3 regions of the Photobacterium swingsii genome follow, and region 1 is predicted to be linked to each of the others. Evidence: predicted binding sites of a transcription regulator. Region 1 holds the regulator's gene; each other region holds the start of a gene.
What was found. The regulator PurR, encoded in region 1, represses purine synthesis genes. The targets are predictions, from matches to a motif close to TNANGNAAACGTTTNCNTNA.
Positions count from the first base shown of each region.

Region 2: a site for PurR is predicted at 3,918-3,937, ahead of pyrD (quinone-dependent dihydroorotate dehydrogenase). Genes of this name have one in related genera too.
Region 3: a site for PurR is predicted at 3,289-3,308, ahead of metK (methionine adenosyltransferase). Genes of this name have one in related genera too.

Region 1 covers NZ_AP024852.1:2,179,582-2,185,165, forward strand. Annotated here, with positions in the region: gene OCU77_RS10130 (FecCD family ABC transporter permease) at 9-1,046, shown strand; gene OCU77_RS10135 (heme ABC transporter ATP-binding protein) at 1,046-1,849, shown strand; gene purR (HTH-type transcriptional repressor PurR) at 2,176-3,180, shown strand; cyclic di-GMP riboswitch class I at 3,458-3,562, shown strand; gene OCU77_RS10145 (TfoX/Sxy family DNA transformation protein) at 3,689-4,279, shown strand; gene OCU77_RS10150 (hypothetical protein) at 4,601-4,993, shown strand; gene OCU77_RS10155 (carboxymuconolactone decarboxylase family protein) at 5,137-5,584, shown strand, end outside.
Region 2 covers NZ_AP024852.1:1,879,974-1,885,557, reverse strand. Annotated here, with positions in the region: gene rlmKL (bifunctional 23S rRNA (guanine(2069)-N(7))-methyltransferase RlmK/23S rRNA (guanine(2445)-N(2))-methyltransferase RlmL) at 1-510, opposite strand, end outside; gene OCU77_RS08915 (cell division protein ZapC) at 2,012-2,551, opposite strand; gene pyrD (quinone-dependent dihydroorotate dehydrogenase) at 2,740-3,750, opposite strand; gene OCU77_RS08905 (GGDEF domain-containing protein) at 4,174-5,229, shown strand; gene OCU77_RS08900 (NAD-glutamate dehydrogenase) at 5,362-5,584, opposite strand, start outside.
Region 3 covers NZ_AP024852.1:505,638-511,221, forward strand. Annotated here, with positions in the region: gene rsmE (16S rRNA (uracil(1498)-N(3))-methyltransferase) at 1-230, opposite strand, end outside; gene OCU77_RS02495 (endonuclease) at 379-1,092, opposite strand; gene OCU77_RS02500 (SprT family zinc-dependent metalloprotease) at 1,276-1,758, opposite strand; gene metK (methionine adenosyltransferase) at 1,952-3,106, opposite strand; gene tkt (transketolase) at 3,518-5,515, shown strand.

The DNA.
Region 1 (5,584 bases):
TGTCCGTTATGCAGATCCAAAGACTTCCTTTAAAAATCGTTTTCCCCGTCGGGTTGAGCTTGCTCTGCTTGGCGGTGGCAACGTCAGTAATTGTTGGCCCTATGGCCATCACGCTAAGCCAGAGTTTAAAAGCTTTTACGCCGTGGCAAAATGAATTACCCGCACATATTCAGATCGTTATTCACCAGATTAGGCTTCCAAGAACCCTATTGTGTATAGCAATAGGCGCTATTCTCGCGTTATGTGGCGCCGTTATGCAGGGCTTATTTCGTAACCCGCTCGCAGACCCTGGCATCATCGGGGTGTCTGGTGGTGCAAGCTTAGGCGCGGCACTTGCTATTGTACTGTTCGGCTCATGGGCCGCTTCATTCCCTATTCTGCTCACGTTAGGCACTGTGCCTATCATGGCATTTCTTGGGGGCGCAGTAAGTACTTGGCTGGTTTATACACTTGGCACAGACAAAAATGGCACATCCGTGACCATCATGCTGCTAGCCGGTGTAGCTATCGGAGCCTTATCAGGCGCCGCTTTAGGCCTAATGAATTACTTTGCAGATGATCAAGCATTACGCGACCTATCGTTATGGACCATGGGCTCATTAGCTGGTGCAACATGGCCAGGCATTGCCTTAGCCTTTACAACCTTAGGCATTCTAATGTGGGTCTTCGATCGTCAAGCAAATGCCTTAAATGCCTTTTTACTTGGTGAAGCAGAGGCCAAACACATGGGTGTTAATGTGCAGGCGCTCAAGCGTAGCTTAATTTTGCTCTGTGCTGCAGGTGTTGGTGTCTGCGTATCCCTCACTGGTGTTATTGGATTTGTCGGCCTAATCATTCCACACTTAGGCCGCATGCTTTCAGGCCCTAACCATAAAACATTGCTACCTCTATCGGCGTTATTGGGTGCTTTGATTTTATTAGTTGCAGATATGATTGCCCGCGTTATAGCCGCCCCTGCCGAACTGCCTGTCGGCATCATTACCGCTATTTTAGGTGCGCCATTCTTCATTATGTTATTGGTTAAACAAAAAGGACGCCTGTCATGATGGCTGGTTTTTCATCTTCTCGATTTCAATCCCAGGATAAGATCGCAATTGCAGCAAAAGGATTGCATTTAGGCCTAGGCGGCAAGACCTTACTTGATAACTTTGATATAGAAATCAAACATGGTGAAGTCACGGCGTTACTTGGTCCAAATGGCGCTGGGAAGAGTACGTTACTAAAAGTGCTTTGTGGTGAATTAGATGCAGGTGGTGACATTAGCATTCAGGGGAAAACCCATGCTCAGTGGTCAGCGAAAGAATTGGCGAAGTATTTAGCTGTTTTACCACAGCACAGTAGTTTAAGTTTTGCTTTTACTGCCCAAGAAGTGGCTGAATTAGGCGCTTTACCGCTGGATCTCACTCGCGCACAGGCCAGCAAAACAGCGGCCAGTATGATGGAAAAGACAGAGGTGACGGCCCTATCAAACCGTCTATATCCCTCGCTATCTGGTGGCGAGAAGCAACGGGTCCATTTTGCTCGCGTACTTACCCAGCTTAGCGAAGCCAAGGAAAATGCAATTTTGATGCTCGATGAACCAACGTCAGCACTCGATTTAGCGCATCAACATAAAACATTGCAGCTTGCGCAAAGCATGGCAAAAGAAGGGGCTGCCGTTATCATTGTTTTGCATGATCTTAATCTTGCGGCACAATATGCCGACCGTTTGGTGATAGTGAACGAGGGAAAAATACAAGCTGATGGTGATGCTTGGCAGGCACTTGAGCCTAAAAATATTGAACGTGTTTACGGTTGGCCAGTAACCATCACTGAGCATCCAAGCTTACAACACCCGATAATTCTATAGCGTCTGGTTATGTAATCTCTATAATGCACACATAAATGCATACTGATGCATCAAATTTTACTCAGTTTACATTGTTTATGTTGATGTTTATCAAGTATTGCCATCTTGAGAGACAGAAACGTTGCACTGTGCGCTACACTCAGTAAAATGTGAACGCAAGCGATTAACAATGTAACGCTACCGAATCCATAAAAGCCGCTCATCTGAGAAGCGGCTTTTAACGTTTATACAAGGTCTCAAGCAGCACGTAGCACTCAATATGCAAGAGTAAGCACAGTGCTTGGCTTAGAAAGATCCTCTTTATTCCAATTATTAGAAGAATAAATATGGCAACGATTAAAGATGTTGCACGTATGGCTGGTGTTTCAACAACAACAGTCTCTCACGTGATAAATAAAACACGCTTCGTCGCAGAAGCAACGCAAAAGAAAGTGTTAACGGCTGTTGATGAACTTAACTACGCCCCAAGTGCTGTTGCTCGCAGCCTGAAATGTAACACTACGCGCACTATTGGTATGTTGGTGACTAAATCAACCAACCCCTTCTTCGCCGAAGTTGTACATGGTGTTGAAGAATACTGCTACAAAGAAGGCTATACCCTCATTCTGTGTAACACAGAAGGTAACCTTTCTAAGCAGCGCGATTACCTACGCATGCTAGCAGAAAAGCGCGTTGATGGCTTAATGGTGATGTGTTCAGACCTCGATCAACGTCTGTTAGATTTGCTAGAGCGTCAAAACGATCTACCTATGGTAGTGATGGACTGGGGTCCAGAAAGCCCACACACGGATAAAATCCAAGATAACGCAGCAATTGGTGGCTATGTTGCTATCAAACACTTTATTGAGAATGGCCATACCAAAATCGGTTGCCTATCTGGACACAATGAGAAGTCAACCTGTCGTGAGCGTCTAAAAGGCTTCCAAAAGGCCATGGACGAAGCAAATCTATCAGTGAATGAAGATTGGGTCATCGAAGGTGACTTCGAATGTGAAACGGCCGTTAAAGCCGCAGAACAGTTCATCGCAATGAAAGAACGTCCGACTGCTATATTCTGTTTTAATGACATTATGGCAATGGCGATGATCAGTACTTTTGTTCAACATGGAATTCGTGTTCCTGAAGATATCTCGATTATTGGTTACGATAATATCGAACTCGCGCCTTTCTTCTCGCCTCCATTAACAACAATCCACCAGCCTAAACGCCGTTTAGGCAAAACTGCGATTGAAATCTTAATGGAGCGTGTGAAAGACAAAAAACACGAAAACCGCATTTTCGAAATGTCGCCTGAATTAGTAGTGCGTAAATCCGTTCATAAACTGAATTAATTATTCGCTTTACGCATAAAAATTGAATAGCCGACGGTATCTAACCGTCGGCTTTTTTTTGCGTTAACATGCGGTTAAATCTTCCTTTTTTACATAAATATTTAATATGTAACAATAATATTACTTTTGAATTTCAAATAAATATCTTTCATTTGCTAAGATATTCATTTCATTCCTGAATATTCTCTCTCCACAGAACAGTAATAATTGAAGCAATATCACATTTCACCCAGCCCAGGGTAAACGCTTTTCTGCTATTTACGATATGCTTATTACGTCACGAACAGGGCAAACCATTTGAAAAAGTGGGACGCAAAGCTTCCGGCCTAACAGAGTGTTATTCGATAAACATTAACACTTTCAAGGTAGCGGGGTTACCGATGGATTTAACGCAAAACCTGCTTTTGGGTTTGACATGCTTTTGACATACATTAAGTGTGCTTTGCTAACCTAAACTCCTCGCTTATATGTTAGGTGACTCCCAAGATTTATTTCACCGAGAAGTCGCATGGATAAACCAATACTTAAAGACACCCTAAAATTATTCGATTGTTTTGGCAGTGTTAAATCACGATCAATGTTTGGCGGTTTTGGCATTTTTGCAGGCGAAACAATGTTTGCTCTGGTGGTAAAAAACAAATTACACCTCCGCGCTAATGCAAAAAACATTGAAGTATTTAAAGAAGCCAATCTATCACCTTATGTTTACGAGAAACGCGGTTTTCCCGTAGTAACTAAACATTTTGCTATTCCTGATATCTGGTGGAATACACCAGAAATGATTATTGAATACGCACAAGGCTCACTAGAAGGTGCGAAGAACGACAAAGAAACAAAAAGCAAAATTGGCCCATCTCGCATTAAAGATTTGCCAAATTTACGATTAGCCAATGAGCGCATGCTAAAAAAAGTGGGTATTGATACTGTCGAGAAGCTTGTTGAGGTCGGCGCTATCGACGCATACAAAGCATTACTCGATACGCATGATAATAATCTCAACATTGAGTTGCTTTGGGCTTTAGAAGGCGCGATCAGCGGCAGACACTGGTCTGTAATCAGTGAAACCAGACGTGGTGAATTGTTAGGTTTGTTACCCTAGGGAGTCGGGTGAACAACGACACTTTTGCTACAATAAGAACGAGGCTGATGCCTCGTTTTTTGTTGCTTTAGCCCACCCAATGTCAGGATTACGTCAAAGATTGACTCTACTCACAAATACTGTTCACAAAAGCATCAGTTAACTTTTAATCCCCCCCTAAATAAGTAAAATAACCGCTGCTGGCGGTGTGAAAACCGTCAATTTTTTGTTTTCAACTACTTATGGTAACTGTTGCAGTTAAATCGACGTCAATAATATGTCGTCACTATAGCGACCATAACTAACTTGCGGTCTTTGAGATTGCTAAAAAGTGAGGCCAGTATGCTCTGTTCAAAGCCTTTTCCTGGGCAAGCAGACCACATATTTAAGGATAAATTTTGCAAATGGCCGAAACTCCTCCGCGCCTTTGTTATTCTTAGCCTACTCCCCCCTGCCTTTGTAATGCTACTTGTTTCTCAGCAACTCGCTCCCCTTGATGTGCTTATCGACATATTTACCCTAGTCGGTGGCTTTAATGTCATTCTAGTCATTTGGGGAGGATTACTAAAAATCCGGGCACGTAAATATTGGTACCGTAATTACCATATCGGCAAAACGCTGGTACTGGCTTGCCTACCAATTCTGGCATCAGCCTATATCGCTTTTTCAGAAATCCCCGATAACCGCGTTGTGCAGCAAGAACGTAGCCGTGCTGTTGAAGTCGCCATTAATTAGCCGTTCGTTCAAAATACGCGCAATTAATCACGATTTTCAATTTTTTCCTAATTAATTGAAATATTTGCGCCCTTGGTTGGGTCTCCTTTATTACCTTGGTATAGCATTGGTGCTATATCATGTGTTCATAAGGAAACGACGCAGTGCGCCTCGCGAAAAAAAACAAATATTCAATCTTTGTCCGCCCATTACTTTGGCTACAAAAACGTAATTTCGGCGCAGAACTCAACCCGTCTTTACTTTGGGGACGCCGCCCGCCACTCTTTTGGTTGGTCGCTGGATTTTTTGGCTACCTAGATCGCCGCCATTCACCACTTTCACCGGTTACACGATCTTTGGTTTGTGTCCGCGTTTCACAACTAAACGATTGTGAATTTTGCGTCGATGCTAACGGAATGCGTCTAGCCGAGCGTTGCGATTCTGTTGAAAAGATCAAAGCCCTTTCTCAATGGCAACAAAACAGCGCCCTATTCACTGACGAAGAAATCGCAGTGCTGCATTATGTTGAAGCGATGACCATTACAGGGCAAAAAGTCACAGAAGACATGCTATCTGATCTACAGCAATGGTTTAACGAAGATAGCCTAGTAG
Region 2 (5,584 bases), 300 kb from region 1:
ACGGCCCGCTTCAGTACGGTAACCACGTTGGTGAAGACCGCTTCCTGCCATATCAAGACCAAGAACACCTTTCTCACCAGATAGACGCATGTGAATGCGAAGATCAGGTCGATCACGGTCGATATTAGGACGACGCAGATCGGCTTTTGTAAAACTGTCGACGATAGCATCTTTCACTTTCATCGCACCGTATTGACTATTGCGGATTTCACGGTTCGTACCGTTAAAATCAACCACAATACGTGTTGCGTTACTGAAGTAATTTGTCCAGTTGATCGCCGCAGCGCCAAGGTACAGATCCATATCATCACGAACGTTAAATTCGCTTAATACTTGAATGATACGCGATGAAATACGCGTCCATAGACAACAACGGTAAGCTGTTTCTTGATTTGCTTTAAAGCGTACGCCCGCGTGGACGACTTGAACGCTTTGTGCGCCGAGTTCATTTAGTTCTTCGGCTAGGAGGTTCTCAAGACCTCGAGACGTGATTGCTAGATATTGATTCATGGAGTTCTTTTCGCACTTTAGTTGCTCGGAATTATAACCGAAAACCCCGAAAATACCTCGCGAATCAACGAATGCTTTTGATATTTACTTAAAAAATATCCAGTTAATGCCCAGTTAGAACAAAACAATCATCAAAAAACACGCTAGATCGTTTCCGAGTATATGAATATCGCACTTCCATCTTCAACATCGCGGCATCAACACACTAGATAGCAATAGCCATCGTTACTGTTTGTCTACATTCATCGTGCCAACTCTAGCCATCCGATTAACGCCAGTAAGTGACACTGTCACCCATATAGTTATGTGACAACAAAGCAAGAATAAGCCGAATGATAGAGCGGCTAGATAGATACTGATAAAGCGCAATTACAAGAAAGCTTACGGCATGCTTTATAAGTTAAAACTCAGCAGATACTAAAGGACACTTTTTGCTTTCTGGCACTGCTTTTCTCAGTTGTTGTAGCAAATGGTGAAGTAGATAAAGCTCTCCCATGTTTCCCGCCTGAAACATTGTCTACATATAAAAACAATCACCATAAAACCTAGGAATCATAGCTACAGTAAGTACTTACAAATCCACACATCACATTGTCTACCCACAAATACAATGCGTTTAAATAATTGATTTATATAAGCATTACCACAAGATAAAGATGTTTATAAATGATTAATGCTTGCATTTTGGTGCGAGCACTCACTTATTTCCAATCCCTTTCCTACTGGGAAATAACCTATAGTTTCCTATTGGGAATTTATAGGTTTAATGGATGTAAGTCACTTTCACAAAGAAGGAAAACGGGGAAATTGCCCATTATATTTACTCTCATCACAGGATTATGAATGGTATTTTTTTGTGTTTTAATCGCAAAAAGAGGCACAAAAAAATTATTATTTATCGTCATTTTTCTGCGTTACATCACTCATATTGCGCATTTATTGCACAAACTACTGCTTATAAAACAACCTTTTCGGGCTAATCTTTTATGATTTAAGTTAGATGAATTGCCATTTTTCGATGCAAACCGATAGAAAGACAGTCAGTTCTGAAGTGGGTAACTAGGTAGATGTATGGGGTAAGCTAACATTGAGCAGGCCTAGCCTTTAGTAGCTAGTCTTTACCAAAAGTGAAGCCAAGCTCTTAAAGAACTTGAACATAGGTAGGTATCAGAGGAGGTATGAATAAAGAGAATAAAATACAGTGTTTATATGTGATGTAACAAAGAAGCAGCCCTATAGGCGCTAGTAAGCCGCTCGTTCAGAAGCAATTTACTTTTATACTTATAAGCTTGTGGTTGGTATGAGAAGGGATAGATTAAGGCTGCAACCCTATTCTATTTGGCACAAGAGTTCAAAAATACACAAGAGTCGACCAGCTTGCAGAAACACTTTGTTGAGTAACACTTTCCGCCGTATTGGTGCAAAGCACTAACTCTTTGTTATTCAATAAATTATTATTAGTGTAGTGTCCTGGTTTACGCGGCGTGGTTTGCGCTGAGTGTTACCCTACCAGCGCAAGGCCTTGATGCAGTTCTTCTACAAACGGAGGAATGCGATCGTTCATTACTTTGATGGTATCGCAGTAATTCATCTCTTTTGTGCTACTCAGTGACAATGGCTCTTGCTCTGCCATCATACACAGGCTGGCACTACCACTGTTTTCTATCACAATGAACCTACTCTGCCCTGTCTCTGTCGCTAAAGTAACAATTTCACCAAGCTCTGGTTCATAACCATGGGATTGGGTTTGAAAAAACCAGCTTTTAGGCATCATAGGTTTGTGGAAACGGCCAGCAGCCACGGCGTTAAGCGCTAATTCGGCTTTACGGGGTTTTGGAAGGTCTAGATGTTCGATACTACTTTTGAAAGTCTCAAAAGCGGTAGCATCCTCTACGGTGAAGGTGTTTTCTTGCATCGCGCAAGTGATCAAAAATTTTGCAGGGATCGCTGTACGAAAAACCATATCATTTCCCAAATGCAGCATTAGGGAATTATGTTGTTGGTCAAAATACCACTTCCATGAGTTATTTGGCTTTAGCACGCGAACGCTCCAGTTTTAGTTCTTTATACTGTTTATCCAACGACTTACAGAAAACTTTAGAACAATTTTACTTTTGCATAGACAAAAAAAAAGGGGAAATAAATCCCCTTTTCGTTGTTCATTACTATGTAATTTTGACAATCGCGTTGCTAAATTCACTTTTGTTAAGTGAGTTTGCTACCTGCAGACTAAATATTAGTCGCTATGTCTTTTACCAGTTTTGGACCGTGATAAATGAAACCAGAATAGATTTGAACAAGCTGAGCGCCTGCTTCCATCTTCTCGCGTGCTGAGATTGCTGAATCAATACCACCCACACCAATAATCGGTAATTTGCCATCGAGTTCTTCAGCTAAACGACGAATCACTTCAGTACTCTTGTTTTGTAATGGACGGCCACTTAAGCCCCCCATTTCATCGCAATGTGGTAAGTCTTTAACTAAAGTACGATCAAGTGTGGTGTTGGTACCGATAACACCATCGATTTCATTTTTGATCAACGATGCTGCAATTTGAACAATTTCGTGATCTTCAAGATCAGGTGCGATCTTTAACGCAAGCGGTACATACTTACCGTGTTTCTCTGCTAATTCTTTCTGCTTCTCTTTTAATTGAGAAAGTAGATCATCCAGCGCTTCACCGTACTGTAGGCTACGAAGTCCTGGTGTATTCGGTGAAGAAATATTAACAGCAATGTATCCCGCGTACTGGTATACCTTTTCCATACAGATAAGGTAATCTTCAGCGCCCTTTTCTACTGGCGTATCTTTATTTTTACCAATGTTGATACCAATAACGCCGTCGTAAGTTGATTTTTTTACATTCTCAACCAGGTTATCAACACCCAAGTTATTAAAACCAAAACGGTTAATAATACCTTCTGCAGGGATAACGCGGAACAAACGAGGCTTATCATTACCTGACTGTGGTCGTGGTGTCACAGTACCGACTTCAACAAAGCCAAAACCCATTGCGCCAAATGCATCAATACATTCGCCGTTTTTATCTAAGCCAGCTGCGAGGCCTACAGGGTTTTTAAAGGTAATTCCCATGACTTCCACAGGACGATCAGGAACATGTTGACGATAGAATAAATCTAGAGGAGTGCCGGTGAAGCGAGAGAAGTTCTGAATAGCAAGATCGTGTGCTTTCTCAGCGTCAAGCTTGAAAATAGCAGATCGTGCGAGGCGGTATAACATTGTACCTCCTAATAAAAGCCCCGTATAAACGGGATGACATTATTCACACATTCGTGGTTAACATCAATCAGAATTTTAAGAAAATCATACCTAAAACAGTTAGTTATAATTAATACCATTATTTACAATGAGTTAGTAAAAATTAATCGTGGGTTAGATTGGGCTTTATAGGCAATCGTTTACGCGGCAAGGCCATTTTTGTACATGCTAAGGAAGGGAAATGCTAATAATAACGGTATGCTACTCCTCTTCTTTCTTAAACAATTAATCATATTTGTTACTCAAATCATCCAAATAACGAATATATGGATGAGTGGCACTTTTAAAACATACGTTTAAAAGGTAAGTTAGAGTCATTACAAAGTAAAACCTTGCTTCTTTTGAACCAGGTTTGGCCAATAAATCATTTCAATAAGGCCGCTTATGACATTAAACAAACTCCGTTTTGAACATGGCGATGATGAACTTCTGGACTTTTATCGTCGTCAACACATACTCAAATTTATCACAGCAGTAACCATCTTCACTTTTATACCACTCGGTATTAAAAATTTACTGATAGGTGAGACTTTACTCGGTCTTTCTCTTCTTGCTTTTGAGCTCAGCTTTATCATCGAAATGATTGGATTACTTTATGTTGAACGAAAAATTATTGGCAATGGTATCCCCCTTTCACTACTCGTTATTTCTATTACCTTAAGCATTTATGAACTTGGTATGTTCGTCAGTTATTGGGTGTACCCTATTGCTGTAACGTTGGTTTTTATCATTCCTCGGCGTCAGGCGCTTATTACGAATACATGTTTAGTCGTAGGCTGCGGAATTGCATCTTTTTACCATGTTGATTGGCAGTACGCAATGCGGTTTATATCTTCACTCATCGCTTGCGCCGGCATAGCCCACGTTGCAGTTGAAGCCATTCACCATCTTCAAGTGGAGTTGCGTTATTTATCAACCCGCGATGCATTAACAGGTGCATTGAATCGCCACCAGCTTGATGCTTTTATGAACCGTTCGATAGCTCAGAAAAATCGTGGATTTTCAGCATGTGTTGCCTTAATAGACATAGATCACTTTAAGCAAGTGAATGATCTGTATGGCCATGATGTCGGTGATACTGTCATTAAAAATGTAGTCGAAACCCTTAATCAACATACCCGTGATTTAGATATTTTATTTCGACTAGGTGGCGATGAATTTTTGATTCTATTTGATAATACCAACATGAATGAAGCCTTTAAGGTCATGGACACACTTAGTCAACACATACGTGAACAGCATTACCCTTACCACGCAAAAGTAACTATCAGTGTTGGGCTTAGCCCTGCTTTTGCTGAGGATGATGCGGTTCGCTGGATTAAACGAGCTGATATTGCTTTATACCAATCAAAAGAAAATGGCCGTGACCAGATAACAATCAATGCAAAAAGTGACACTGTGACCAATATTAATATGAATTTAAATCAGAGAGTTATGTAGTAAAATCCAATAAAACGATCTTTAAAATGCTCGTGTTAAATCACGAGAAACAGCAAGATCCTCATTTCGTTGAGTCAATAAAAAAGCCAACCTTCTCGGTTGGCTTTTTCTTAAGTTTGCTTATTGTGCTCGTTAGATACTAGAACGGCAATTTAAATTAAGTAACATCAACTCTCGTAATGCGACAGAGAACTTCGCAAACTCATGAACATTACCGACTTTAAATTCAGCCAATACACTTTCCCAACGCAAGATTGCTTTATCGTGTTCTTGCATCCAAGCTTCGATTCCCTGCTCTGCCGTCGCATCATCTGCCATGGTTGTAATAACCGCGGATGTTAATTGACGCTGCTGC
Region 3 (5,584 bases), 1.7 Mb from region 1:
GGTGATTCAACGCTATTTTCATTACGAGCTTGAATTTCAACCTCAACATTCTTTTTGTTAGCGGCGGTGATCACGGCTGGGAACTCGGCATCGCTGCCGTCAAACATCAGCACTTCTTGACCCGGCTGCATACGCATTACGCGGCCGACGTGGTTGGCTGCATCATCACAAAGCATCACTTTTCCCTGAGATGGCAGTGACTCTGGGTGGTAAATACGTGGAATTCTCATGGTTAGGTCGATAACTCAGTAGTAAATAAATTGGCAAGCAGAATACTAACATGGATACGCGTAAGGTGAATTACAAGAGGGCGATCGTGTTTATCGCCCTTTTTATTCAGGATAACGCTGCGAGGTATCCGGTTTACTGCGGGAAAAATTATAGCTTAGCCTTGTTACAGGCTTCTAAAACAAATGGATTGTTGGTGCCTTGTGCTTTTTTGATGCGGCGGTCGCGTTCACACTCCCATTGATCGACTGGGTATTGGCGGTTCCATGCTTCCATTAATTGACGCTGCTGGCGTGACAGGTTCAATTCTCGGTATTCTTGAGCCATGTATAAATAGATACGTGAAATCGCCCCGCGAGCAGCGACAGGTGGATCAACGCGTTTATTTTTGAAGTCGACCTTCATATCACATTGGCCATAGAAGGCCCCTTGATTGCCGTTCCACGGTAGAAATTGGTAATTGGAGCGGTCACCGTTAACTTCACCAATCGCTGGTGTGAGGTTATGTAAATCGGACTCCATTACTTTAAAGCGTTTGTCTTTACGGCAGTTTTTTCGGCCGCCATCTTGCCAGCATTGGAGTTGATGACCAAATTGCCACGCAGGTACGACATGCTCCCACTCAATACGACTGGCGCGTTTAAGTTGTTTACGCACTTGGTAGCCGCAATTATCAAGATCTGGGATCCCTTTTTTGCCTTTCCATTCGATATCACAGCCGCAATAAAAACTAACAGGATGATCTTTATAGATTTTTACGGCTTGTTTTTTAGCATTAGAAAATGAAGTAGGGTGTTTGCCTTCTGCATGGCTTGTGGTTGGTAATAGCAGTAGGCCGAGTAGGGCTAAGTATGCGCGTTTCATGGGTCGTTTTGGCTCACAATAGGTTTGATAGGCTTATCAATATCTTACTATTTTAGAACCATATCACAGTAAGCTGTACCTATAACTTACCCAGTTACACAAAAGGAACGATGAAAAGCCAATATTGGTAGAGTCAGCGTGCAGGCTAAGTGTGATGAAGGAGAAGGCTAGAGAAGGATGTGTTTAAGCACACAGTGTAAGAGGCTGGCGGCACTGGCGGCAATGGTAGCTGACTTGGCCACGTGCAACCTTATTATGGCGACGAACGGTGAGCTGATGTTGGCTACATTGGCACTGATAAGAAAAGGTTTTTCCTTGTACCGAGCTAACATCAAAACTGTGGGTAGTACGTGCTGGGATACCGAAGACTTGAGTCATGATAGTTTGCCACTCTTTACCATGTGGCCGAACACGGCCAAAAAGCTTAAAGGTGATCAAATGCGCGACTTCGTGTGGTACCACTTCATCGAGAAAAGCTTGCGGGTTTTCTTTTAGCAATACGGGATTAAAGCGTACTTCCCATCCCTGTAACCGTGCACTACCTGCTATCTTTCCCCCTTGACGAAAGCTAACGGTTGGCATTGCAAATCGCTTTTGCAAACGTTGATTAGCATGCGAAATACAGGATTCGACTTTAGCAATGACTTGAGATTGAAGTGAGGACATGCGTGCTTAAAATTGCTGGGGGAGTGGGCAGTATAAATAGTTTTGGGAAACGCGACAATAACGGCGACCTCTGGGTATTTTCTTGTTGGCTGCGAGCGAGTGTGGAGAAAGTTGCTTCGAGTTGGTAATAAAAAAGGAAGCCGAGGCTTCCTTTTTTCTATCAAGATTTGGTTGGCTTAATGCCAAGGCAAACTTATTTGATGTTAGCGAAATCGCGAAGGATTGCGGCTTTATCTGTTGCTTCCCAAGGGAATTCGTCACGACCAAAGTGGCCGTATGCCGCTGTCTTTTGGTAGATAGGCTGAAGTAGGTTCAGCATTTCTTGTAGACCGTAAGGGCGTAGGTCGAAGTTCTGACGAACTGCTTCGATGATGATGTCGTGAGACACTTTTTCAGTACCGAAGGTTTCAACCATGATAGACGTTGGATCTGCAACACCGATAGCGTAAGAAAGTTGGATTTCACAACGATCGGCTAGGCCTGCTGCAACGATGTTTTTCGCTACGTAACGTGCTGCGTATGCTGCACTACGGTCGACTTTTGATGGATCTTTACCAGAGAATGCACCACCGCCGTGACGAGCTGCGCCGCCGTAGGTATCAACGATGATTTTACGGCCCGTTAGACCACAGTCACCCATAGGACCACCGATAACAAAGCGGCCGGTTGGGTTGATGAAGAAGTTAGTGTCTTTGGTGATCCACTCTTGTGGCAGTACTGGCTTGATGATTTCTTCCATTACTGCTTCACGTAGATCTGGCGTTGTTACTGAATCACAGTGCTGCGTAGAAAGAACAACGGCATCAATACCAACAATTTTGCCTTGGTCGTATTGGAAAGTAACTTGAGATTTCGCATCTGGGCGAAGGAAGTCTAGTTTACCGCTCTTACGTACTTCAGCTTGCTTCTTAACCAGAAGGTGAGAGTAAGTAATTGGCGCTGGCATTAGAATGTCAGTTTCGTTGGTTGCGTAACCGAACATAATACCTTGGTCACCTGCGCCCTGTTCTTTAGGGTCTGCTTTATCAACACCTTGGTTGATATCTGGTGATTGCTTACCGATGGTGTTTAGAACAGCACAAGAATTGGCATCAAAGCCCATGTCTGAGTGAACGTAGCCAATTTCACGTACCGTTTCACGAGTGATCTCTTCGATATCAACCCAAGCTGATGTCGTGATTTCACCGCCAACCATTACCATGCCGGTTTTTACGTAAGTCTCACAAGCAACACGTGCTTTTGGGTCTTGCTCTAGAATTGCATCCAATACTGCATCAGAAATTTGGTCTGCAATTTTATCTGGATGACCTTCAGATACTGACTCAGAAGTAAACAGGTGTTTTGCCATGAGAATTCTCACTTGTAGGTATTCGTAGTTGTAATATAAGTAGCACTTTTATGCGGGCTAGGTGCCGTTCTATTCATACGTATACACGTTCGTATGTATAGAGCTACTTCCGTCTAGACGTCTATAATACTCAAACGAGAGTGAAAATCAACAATACTTATTTTGTGGTTTTTTTATATTGCTGACGCAAACGATTACTTTAACTGTGCGAAATCTCTGCGTTTTTGTGACATCAAGGTAGCAGCTTATTGAAAACAGACTTATTTTGTTCAGGAAATCGTTTGCAGTGAGGGCAAATACTTTGCGACAATACCCGCCCGCCGATTCCTGGTTAATTTACCGCGCCTGTGAAAGGGCACTTAGAAAGGTAAATAACCATAATACAACAGTCTACGAACCTCTGGAGCAGACATGTCTTCTCGTAAAGATCTAGCTAATGCAATTCGTGCCCTAAGCATGGATGGTGTTCAACAAGCTAACTCAGGCCACCCAGGCGCACCTATGGGTATGGCTGATATCGCTGAAGTACTGTGGCGTGGCCACATGAACCACAACCCACAAAACCCTGAGTGGGCTGATCGCGACCGTTTCATTTTGTCGAACGGCCACGGTTCAATGCTAATTTACTCTCTGCTTCACCTGACGGGTTACGATCTATCAATTGATGATCTGAAGAACTTCCGTCAACTGCATTCTAAAACACCGGGTCACCCTGAATACGGTTATGCACCGGGTGTTGAAACAACGACTGGTCCTCTAGGCCAAGGCATTACAAACGGTGTTGGTATGGCAATGGCTGAGAAAGCCCTAGCTGCACAATTCAACCGTGAAGGCCACGACATCGTTGACCACAACACGTACGTGTTCATGGGCGATGGCTGTCTAATGGAAGGTATCTCTCACGAAGCATGTTCACTGGCGGGTACGCTAGGTCTGGGCAAGCTGATTGCGTTCTGGGATGACAACGGCATCTCTATCGACGGTGAAGTGGAAGGTTGGTTCTCTGACGATACGCCTAAGCGTTTCGAAGCGTACGGCTGGCATGTTATTCCTGCGGTTGATGGTCACGATGCTGACGCAATCAACGCTGCGATTGAAGCGGCTAAAGCAGAAACAGGTCGTCCAACGCTTATCTGTACTAAAACCATCATCGGTTTTGGTTCGCCAAACAAAGCGGGTTCACACGATTGTCACGGTGCACCACTAGGCGCTGAAGAAATCGCAGCAGCACGTGAATTCCTTGGTTGGAACCACGGTCCTTTCGAAATCCCAGCTGACATTGCAGCTGAGTGGGATGCGAAAGAAGCAGGCGCAGCAAAAGAAGCAAGCTGGAACGAGAAGTTCGCAGCGTACGAAGCGGCTTACCCTGAGCTAGCAGCAGAATACAAACGTCGTGTAAACGGTGAGCTACCTGCACAGTGGGAAGAAAAAGCATCAGCAATCATTGCCGATCTTCAAGCGAACCCAGCGAACATCGCTTCACGTAAAGCCTCACAAAACGCACTAGAAGCGTTTGGTGCGATGCTACCAGAATTCATGGGCGGCTCGGCTGACCTTGCGCCTTCTAACCTGACTATGTGGTCGGGCTCTAAGTCGCTAACGGCTGACGATTTCGCGGGTAACTACATCCACTACGGTGTACGTGAATTCGGTATGACAGCGATCATGAACGGTATTGCGCTACACGGTGGCTTTGTACCATACGGTGCAACTTTCCTAATGTTCATGGAATACGCGCGTAACGCAATGCGTATGGCTGCACTAATGAAAGTGCAAAACATCCAAGTTTACACTCATGATTCAATTGGCCTAGGCGAAGATGGTCCTACTCACCAACCGGTTGAGCAGATCGCTTCTTTACGTCTAACGCCAAATATGAGCACATGGCGTCCATGTGACCAAGTTGAATCAGCCGTGGCTTGGAAACTAGCCATCGAGCGTAAAGATGGCCCGACTTCGCTAATCTTCTCGCGTCAAAACCTTGCACAGCAAGAGCGTGACGCTGAGCAAGTAGCGAACATCGCGAAGGGTGGCTACATCCTGAAAGATTGTGAAGGCAAGCCTGAGCTAATTCTTATTGCGACAGGTTCTGAAGTTGAGCTAGCGGTTAACGCTGCGGCTGAACTAACCGCTGAAGGCAAGAAGGTACGCGTAGTATCTATGCCTGCAACGGACGCGTTTGACAAGCAAGATGCAGAATACCGTGAGTCTGTACTGCCATCTGATGTAACTGCACGTATTGCTGTAGAAGCAGGTATTGCTGACTTCTGGTACAAGTACGTTGGTTTCGGTGGCAAGATCATCGGTATGACAACATTTGGTGAGTCTGCACCAGCAGGCGAGCTATTCAAAATGTTCGGTTTCACGACTGAAAACGTTGTGAACACAGCGAAAGAATTACTTGCATAATTGCAGGGCTCTTATGCTAATGAAAGGCTTCCTTCGGGAAGCCTTTTTTATTGATGGTTATGAAGTCGA